DNA from 2 places in the Bradyrhizobium sp. 23AC genome. Region 1 is predicted to be linked to the other one. Evidence: riboswitches for the same ligand, from Rfam matches in the RefSeq annotation. Region 1 holds a riboswitch; the other holds the start of a gene.
What was found. A riboswitch is a leader RNA that binds a small molecule or an ion and turns the genes downstream of it on or off. The one in region 1 is predicted to bind glycine.
Positions count from the first base shown of each region.

Region 2: another riboswitch for glycine. It lies ahead of gcvT (glycine cleavage system aminomethyltransferase GcvT); the one in region 1 lies ahead of RAD10_RS24160 (D-amino acid dehydrogenase).

Region 1 covers NZ_JAVAYN010000011.1:16,499-20,881, forward strand. The annotation lists gene RAD10_RS24155 (NAD/NADP octopine/nopaline dehydrogenase family protein) at 1-892, opposite strand, end outside; gene RAD10_RS24160 (D-amino acid dehydrogenase) at 1,090-2,367, opposite strand; glycine riboswitch at 2,515-2,617, opposite strand; gene RAD10_RS24165 (amidohydrolase family protein) at 2,669-4,108, opposite strand; gene RAD10_RS24170 (M24 family metallopeptidase) at 4,227-4,383, opposite strand, start outside.
Region 2 covers NZ_JAVAYN010000017.1:120,418-124,800, forward strand. The annotation lists gene alaS (alanine--tRNA ligase) at 1-839, opposite strand, end outside; glycine riboswitch at 1,073-1,163, shown strand; gene gcvT (glycine cleavage system aminomethyltransferase GcvT) at 1,308-2,456, shown strand; gene gcvH (glycine cleavage system protein GcvH) at 2,467-2,835, shown strand; gene gcvP (aminomethyl-transferring glycine dehydrogenase) at 3,015-4,383, shown strand, end outside.

The DNA.
Region 1 (4,383 bases):
CCTCCTTGTAGTAGCGATATTCGAGCGAATCCGGTCCCTTGATACGGCGATTGGCCTCGCCGCCCGCGATTGCCGCGCGGTAATCGGTAACGTCAACCACGTCAGCCTCCACCGTGCCGAGCAGCTTCATCTCTTCAATCAAGTTCGGCAATTCATGCCCGAACGCCCGAGCGACCGCCAAGCGCTCGTCGTCCAATTGCCGCATGACCCGGGCGACCCCGGGCGTCATGGCGTCGACATAGAAAGTGAAGCTGCCGCCGGTCGCCTCGACCCAGGCGGCTGCCAGCACCGCGCCAGGGGGATGCAGGACCATGTTCACGTTGGAGAGGTCGGAGGCGATGACGTCCCGAACGGGCGTGACACCCGGATACAATTTTGCAGCAATCTCCAGCGCCTCCGCTCCTCCCCTGAGAGCGGCAGCCTTCAGTTGCTTCGCCCGACCGCTAATGGTGACGCCGTCAGGACGATATTTGCGCGCGACGTATGTAAGGGTCGAGAACTCAACCACCGGAGGCACTGACCGCCCGGTGCGGGAATAGGCCTCGGCGAATTCCAGTGCGCCTCCGGTGTGGCCGGGATTAAGCACGACAGGTTTGTTCGACGGCCAACCGGCCGCGGCGAGTGCGTTGGCGATGGCCGAGTGCGAGAAAGTCGGCAGGACCACGACTGCCACTTCGACTCCGGAGATGGCCGACTTGAGATCTGTCGAAATCAGGGTAGGCTTTGCAACTCCCTCGCCGAGCTTGCCGTCGAATGCAACGCCGCCGAGCTTGATGTGCGGCTCGAGCGTCTCGGCCGAACGCGCCCAGAAATGAACGGAGTGGCCCGCCAGAACCAATTCTGCGACCGAGGCCGTGCCCCCCGCCCCTCCTCCAAGTACGGCAACCTTCATTCTGTCCTCCGCAGATCGAAGCGTAAGTCGCGCCTCTTGAGAGGCAAACTTTGATCACAGCTTATGATCACAGCTATGATTGTCAAGCTTGAGAATTGCCAACCCGCTGCCTCATCGAAAGGCACTTCTGGAGCGTGACGCCGAACCATGACCGAGGGTTCGGCGGCGCAAGTCGGCTGTTTCGGGGCTGGAGCCGTTCATATCACTGGATCCGCGAGCACCCGGAACGGTTCCGTGATGCCGGGTCCAAATTCGCCAGCAAGGCAATCGGCGACCATCTCTGCGGTTGCGGCCGAAAGCGTCCACCCGAGATGGCCGTGGCCGGTGTTGTAGAAGACGCCCGGCATCCTGCCTCGACCGACCCGCGGCATCATGTTCGGCATCATCGGACGCAACCCGGCCCAGGGCACGACACGGTTGGTGTCGACAGAGGGGAACAGTGCTCGCGTCCAGTCAACCAGCGGCTTGATGCGATCCTGGCGGATGTCGCGGTTCATGCCGTTGAACTCCGCCGTTCCGGCGACGCGAAAGCGCGTGGCGCCCAATCGGCTGGTCACGATCTTGGCGCCATCATCGAGCAGGCTGACCCAAGGCGCCGCTCTCTGGCTCCGCTCGTCGTCGAGGTGCACGGTGATCGAATAGCCTTTTACAGGGTAGATGTTCAGCCGGTCGCCGAGCATCGCCGCGAGGTCGCGGCTTGCGGAACCGGCGCATATGACGACATTGTCGGCATCGATCTCTTCGACATGAGCCCCGCCTGAAGGCTCGTCACGCGAGTACTGGACGCGGAAAGTTTCGTCCCGAGCGATCTGCCTCACGGTGGCGTCAAACACGAAGCGCACGCCCCGCCTCTCGCAGGCCCTGGCGAGACCGCGGACGAACTTGTGGATGTCGCCGGTGGAATCCGACGGGGTATAGAAGCCTCCGAAGAAGTCGCCATGCAGCGTCGGCTCGATCGACTTCACCTCTGAGGCCGTCACCGGATGACGGTCAAGCCCTCCCTCCACCAGAATGGCATTGACCTTCAGCGCGTGCTGGAAACTCTGCTTGTCCCGGTAGAAGTGGAGGATGCCGCGACGTTCGTGATCGAAATCGATGCTCTCGCGCTCGGCGATGGCGAAGAGATGCTTGCGTGCGGCGATGGCGAGCCGTGTCGTCTCAACCGTGTTGTCGCGATAGTTCTTGATGTTGAAAATAAATTCGCCAAACCAGGCATATTTGTGCCAGGTCGGCGCTGGATTCATGAGGAGCGGTGCATCGCGCCTCAACATCCACTTCATTCCCTTGATGATCGTCGACCAGCTGTTCCAGACCTCCGCATTGCTCGCGGAAAGTTGGCCACCATTGGCGAACGATGTTTCCATGCCCGCGTAGCGCTGACGCTCGATCACCGTAACGGAATAGCCGCGATTGAGAAGGGCGTAGGCGGTGGTCACGCCGGTGATACCGGCGCCGATGACGACAACATGTGGCATTTCGCTCTCCGCGATCAAAGTTGGGAAGCGGACCGAAGCCCGCGGCTTGTCCCCAATCTGTCGCTGTACCTGAGAGATTAACCGCGACGGCTCAGCCGTCGCGGCGGTCCCCTTCGGTGGGCACTCGAAGTGCCACTCTCCAGATCGTTCAGCTGCACGGTCACTTTTGCCTGAGAGTTTCCTGGGGGTTGCTCCTTCGGCGCCGGTCAACACCGTCACGACGGCGACCGATCTCTCCCATGCAGCCTATTGAACGCGATAGGTTCTTCTCTCTTGCGCCTCCGCAATTGGAGTCGGCCTGTCAATTGCCAACGTCGTAAAGAGTCGTGGTCGTCTCGACCGCTTCGTCATGCAGACCAGCGCGCTCTACCGCCGCCGCGGCGAGTTGCCGGGCTTTGCGCCGAATCTGCGCCTCGTCGACTCCCTGCACCTTGCCGTCGACATATGACGGCTTCCCGTCAACCCAGGTTTGCACGATCGAAGCGGTCGATGCGGAGAATACCAGAGCCTGCAGTGGGTCGTAGAACGGCGTCCATTCGACGTGGTCCAGGTCGAAGAGGACGAAATCGGCCTTCTTGCCGATTTCCAGCGAACCGATCTCGTCGTCCCACATCAACGCCTTTGCACCTTCGATGGTCGCGGCGCGCAGTGCTTGTCGTGCGGTGAAGATGTCCGGTTGCAGGCGGGCGTCCTTGAACATGCCGGCGACGAGCAGCATTTGCCGCATGAGGTTCATGTTGCCGGCGGCCGACACGCCATCGGTGCCGAGGCCGACTTTAACACCGGCCTTCACCATCTCTGGATATTTTCCGATCGCGGTTGCTCCCTTCCCCAGCTTGAATGACGAGCATGGGCAGAAGGCGACGCTGGCGCCACGTTCGGCGAGAAGACGGACCTCTTCGTCGGAAACGGCCGCGCCGTGGGCGATCACCAGGTTCTTTCCGATGCCCCCGGCCCGATCGATGCGGGTGATGGGCCAGCAGCCATATTTCCTCTCGCAGACCTTTGCCTCCTCGATCGAGGTCGCGAGATGGTAGGTGGTGCCGACGCCAAGCCTCTCGGCCAATTTCACCGCTCCAACGTGGAGTTCGAGGCTACACGGCTCCTTGCCCTCGATATTGACCCAGCAACGTGCACGGCCGTCGAGGGCTCCGTTGTAGCGGACGACACAATCCTCGAGCACCTTGAGTGCCGCTTGGGCGTTCGGGAAGAAATGATGATCCACCATTTCCTTGGTCCAGCCGCGGGGGAGCTCAGGCGGAGGATTGTCGGCCGCGTGCCGCCCGGTGATGCCGCGAATGCCGACCTTTTCCATCGCGCGAATGACGATGCCGGGATCGTATTGCGAGCCCATGTCAAGAAAACAAGTGGTGCCACAGCGCAGCATCTCAGTGATGCCCAACAGCGCGCCCCAATATTCGTCTTCTTCGGTGATGTGAGCGTAAAACGGCTTAGCCCAGTGGAACACCCAGGCGCGGGTATTGAGATTATCCGGAAAGACCGCGCGCGACAGCGTCTCCGAAAGATGAACGTGGCTGTCGACGAAGCCCGGGCAGACACCGAGCATCTTGCCATCGATCACCTTGTCGAAACCGACCTTCTTTTGCCGCGCGGCCACGTCATCGGCTTGACCGATATCCGCGATACGGTCGTCTTCGACGACGAGGCTCGCGTTGCGCACAACCGTGTCGTTCTCGTCGACCGTAAAAGCAAAGTTCAAGTCCTTGATCAGCGTGCGCATGCCTCTTCACCCACTACTCTGCCATCACGATCGCCCCGCCGGCGCACCGCGCCGGGACGCCGGGCGATGTCGAGCGATCTTCAAACGAGCGAAACAGCTCGTCCCCTTGGAGCCACCGTCAAGCGACGGCAGCCCTGCGCACAGCCCCGCTCCTCTTGGCCGTACCCACGGGAATCAGCCGGTCGGTGTCGGCGTAGTCGGAAAGCAGTTCCGACCCATTGGCGGTCACCAGCAGCATATCCTTGTTCTGCATGCCGAAGCCATGGCCGGTGTCG
Region 2 (4,383 bases), on a different contig from region 1:
AAATGATCGGCGATGACGCGGAACGAGGCGACGGTCTGCTCGTTCGGCCCGCTGCCGAGCGCGGACGATGTCGCATCGATCAAATGGCGGAACAGATCGGTCTCGAACACGCTGTCGACGCCCTGCATGATGCAGGCCATGCGCTCCAGGCCCATGCCGGTGTCGATCGAGGGACGCGGCAGATCCACGCGCTCCTCCTTCGTCACCTGCTCATATTGCATGAACACGAGATTCCAGAATTCGAGGAAGCGGTCGCCGTCCTCTTCCGGCGAGCCCGGAGGTCCGCCCCAGATGTGATCGCCGCGATCGATGAAGATCTCCGAGCACGGGCCGCACGGGCCGGTGTCGCCCATCGCCCAGAAATTGTCGGAGGTCGGGATGCGGATGATGCGGTCGTCGGAGAAGCCGGCGATCTTCTTCCAGAGCCCGTGCGCCTCGTCGTCGGTGTGGTAGACGGTGACGAGCAGCTTGTCCTTGTTGAGCCCGAAGTCCTTCGTGATCAGCTTCCAGGCGAGCTCGATCGCGCGCTCCTTGAAATAATCGCCGAACGAGAAGTTGCCGAGCATCTCGAAGAAGGTGAGATGGCGCGCGGTGTAGCCGACATTGTCGAGGTCGTTGTGCTTGCCTCCGGCGCGCACGCATTTCTGCGACGTGGTGGCGCGCTGATAGGGCCGCTTCTCGACGCCGGTGAAGACGTTCTTGAACTGCACCATGCCGGCATTGGTGAACATCAACGTCGGATCGTTGCGCGGCACCAATGGCGAGGACGACACGATCTCGTGGCCGTTCTCGGCAAAGAAGTTCAGAAAGGTCGACCTGATCTCGTTGACGCCGCTCATGTTCATCCAATCGGGTGTGCTTGGACCCGCTATAGGCCATCCAAACCTGACATTTAGGCTGATATCTGCGGGCCACAGCGCTTTTAGACAAGGCCAGCTTCGCTGTCCAGAAACTGTGCAAGGAGATCAGAGGGTTGCCGCAGCCGCTCAATCCCCTTTGCAATCCCGTTGATAGGGCAAGCGGACGCGTTGACAGGCTTGGCCGCCCTGTGGTCTGTACCCATCTGTATCGTACGGCCACGTCGGGAGAGACCGGCTTTAGGCAGCCGGCGCCGAAGGAGCAACCGCCCCGGAAACTCTCAGGCAAAAGGACCGCGTGGCTTTGACAGCATCTGGAAAGAGGCGCCGACGGGATTAGACCCGGATGGCTCCCGCCGACGGGATAATACTCTCAGGCACAGCGACAGATGGGGCTTCGACTGGTGTCCTCAGGGAATCGTCCCGGGGGAACCGCCGAGGGCCCCTGTGATGCTAGCGCGCGACGACCAAGATTCCCTGAAACGTACGCCCCTTCATGGGCTTCATGTCTCCCTGGGCGGCAAGATGGTGCCGTTCGCGGGCTATGACATGCCCGTGCAATACCCCGCGGGCGTGCTGAAGGAGCACCTCCATACCCGGACCTCCGCCGGCCTGTTCGACGTCTCCCATATGGGCCAGATCGCGCTCAGGCCGAAATCCGGCAGGGTCGAGGACGCCGCCCGCGCGCTGGAACGGCTGGTGCCGCAGGATATCGTGGCGATCGCGCCGGGACGGCAGCGCTACGCCCAGTTCACCAACGCCGATGGCGGAATTCTGGACGACCTGATGGTCGCCAATTTCGGCGATCACCTCTTCCTGGTCGTCAACGCCGCCTGCAAGGACGCCGACGAGGCGCATCTGCGCGCGAATCTCTCTGAAGACTGCGTCATCGATTCCCTCACAGACCGTGCGCTGATCGCGCTGCAGGGGCCGAAGGCCGAGGCGGCGCTGGCGAAATTGTGTGCAGAGGCGCCCGCCATGAAGTTCATGGACTCCGGCCCCCGCAAGGTGGCCGGCCTCGACTGTTTCGTCTCGCGCTCCGGCTACACCGGCGAGGACGGTTTTGAAATTTCGGTTCCCGCAGCCGATGCCGAACGTCTCGCCAAAGCTCTGCTCGAAAACACCGATGTGCTGCCGATCGGCCTGGGGGCCCGCGACAGCCTGCGGCTGGAAGCCGGGCTCTGCCTCTACGGCCACGACATCGACACCATGACCACGCCGGTCGAGGCCGCGCTGGAATGGTCGGTGCAGAAGTCGCGCCGCAGCGGCGGTGCGCGCGCCGGCGGCTTTCCCGGCGCCGAAAAAATCCTCGCCCATTTCGACAACGGCGCGGCCCGCCGCCGCGTCGGCCTGCTTGCCCAGGGACGCGCGCCGGTCCGCGAGGGCGCGCGACTGTTTGCTGACAGCGCCGGCGGCGAGCCGATCGGACAAGTCACATCGGGCGGTTTCGGCCCAAGCCTGAATGCGCCGGTCGCGATGGGCTATGTGCCCACCGCATCGAGCGCGCTCGGCACACAACTCTTCGCCGAGGTGCGCGGCCAGCGTCTGCCGGTCGCTGTCGCGGCCATGCCCTTCGTCAAGAACACCTACAAACGCTGAGGATTCGAGAATGACCACGACGCTGTACACCACCGACCATGAATGGCTCGCCATCGAGGGTGACGTCGCCACCGTCGGCATCACCGACTACGCCCAGCAGCAGCTCGGCGACGTCGTGTTTGTCGAACTGCCCAAGGTCGGCCGCACCCTGAAGAAGGCGGAAGCCGCCGCCGTGGTTGAGTCCGTCAAGGCGGCCTCGGACGTGTACGCGCCCGTGACCGGCGAAGTGCTCGAGACCAACGCCGAGCTCGCGGCCGAGCCGGCGATGGTGAACTCGGATGCGCAAGGCAAGGCCTGGTTCTTCAAGATCAAGATGGCCGACAAGGGCGAGCTCGGCGGCCTCATGGATGAAGCCGCCTACAAGGCACATACGGCGTGAGATGACGAGAACGGCCGCCCCATACTCGGTGTCATCACCCGCGAAGGCGGGTGATCCAGTACGCCGCGGCCCATCGGCTCAATCACAACCGCCTGCGTTTACCGGATGCCCCGCCCCAGTGCGCAATTGCGCACAAGGCGGGGCATGACACCGACAGATGATTTAAGCGAGGACCCATGATGACCGCGCACCGCAAATCCAACGGCGACACCGCAAGCTTCGTTCGCCGCCACATCGGCCCGTCCTCCCGCGATGTCACCGCGATGCTCGAGGCCGTCGGCGCTAGAAGCGTCGACGCCCTGATGGCGGAGACGCTGCCGGCCTCGATCCGGCAGGCCGCCCCGCTCGATCTCGGCAAGCCGCTCAGCGAGACCGAGGCGATCGCGCATATGGGCGAGCTCGCAGCCCAGAACCAGGTCTTCACCTCGCTGATCGGCCAAGGCTATTCCGGAACGATTTTGCCCGCGGTGATCCAGCGCAACATCCTGGAGAATCCGGCCTGGTACACGGCGTACACGCCCTACCAGCCCGAGATCAGCCAGGGCCGGCTGGAGGCGCTGCTCAACTTCCAGACCATGATCTGCGACCTCACCGGGCTCGACGTCGCCAACGCCTCGCTGCTCGACGAGGCCACCGCCGCGGCGGAAGCGATGGCGCTCGCGGAGCGGCATTCGCAGGTGAAGGCGCAAGCCTTCTTCGTCGACAAGGACGTGCATCCGCAGACGCTGGCTGTGATGCGCACCCGCGCCGAGCCGCTGGGCTGGACCCTGATCGTCGGCGATCCCCTCACCGATCTCACTGGGAGTGACGTGCTCGGCGCGCTGCTGCAATATCCGGGCTCTTCGGGCGCGGTGCGCGACCTCAGGCCCGCGATCGCAACACTAAAGGCCAAGGGCGCGCTCGCGATCGTTGCCGCCGATCTGCTGGCCCTGACGCTGCTCGCCTCGCCCGGCGAGCTCGGCGCCGACATCGCGATCGGCTCGGCGCAGCGTTTTGGCGTGCCGATGGGTTATGGCGGACCGCACGCGGCCTATATGGCGGTGCGCGATGCGCTGAAGCGCTCGCTGCCCGGCCGCATCGTCGGCCTCTCCGTGGATTCCCGCGGGATGCCGGCCTATCGCCTCGCGTTGCAGACCCGCGAGCAGCACATCCGCCGCGAGAAGGCGACCTCGAACATCTGCACCGCGCAGGTGCTGCTGGCCGTGATCGCCTCGATGTATGCGGTCTATCACGGCCCCGAAGGCCTGACCCAGATCGCCCGCAATGTGCATCGCCGCGCCGCCGTGCTCGCGAGCGGCCTGCGCAAGCTCGGCTTCGCGCCTGATAGCGAAGACTTCTTCGACACGATCAGCGTCGATGCCGGCGCCAAGCGCGCCGAAATCGTCGCACGCGCGGCGGCCGAGAAGATCAATCTCGGCGTCGGCGCCACCAGCTTGCGCATCGCGCTCGACGAGACCACGACGCCCGCGACGGTCGAAGCGGTCTGGCGCGCCTTCGGCGGCAAGCTCGCCTATGCCGAGTTAGAGGCGACCACGCGCGAGGCGCTGC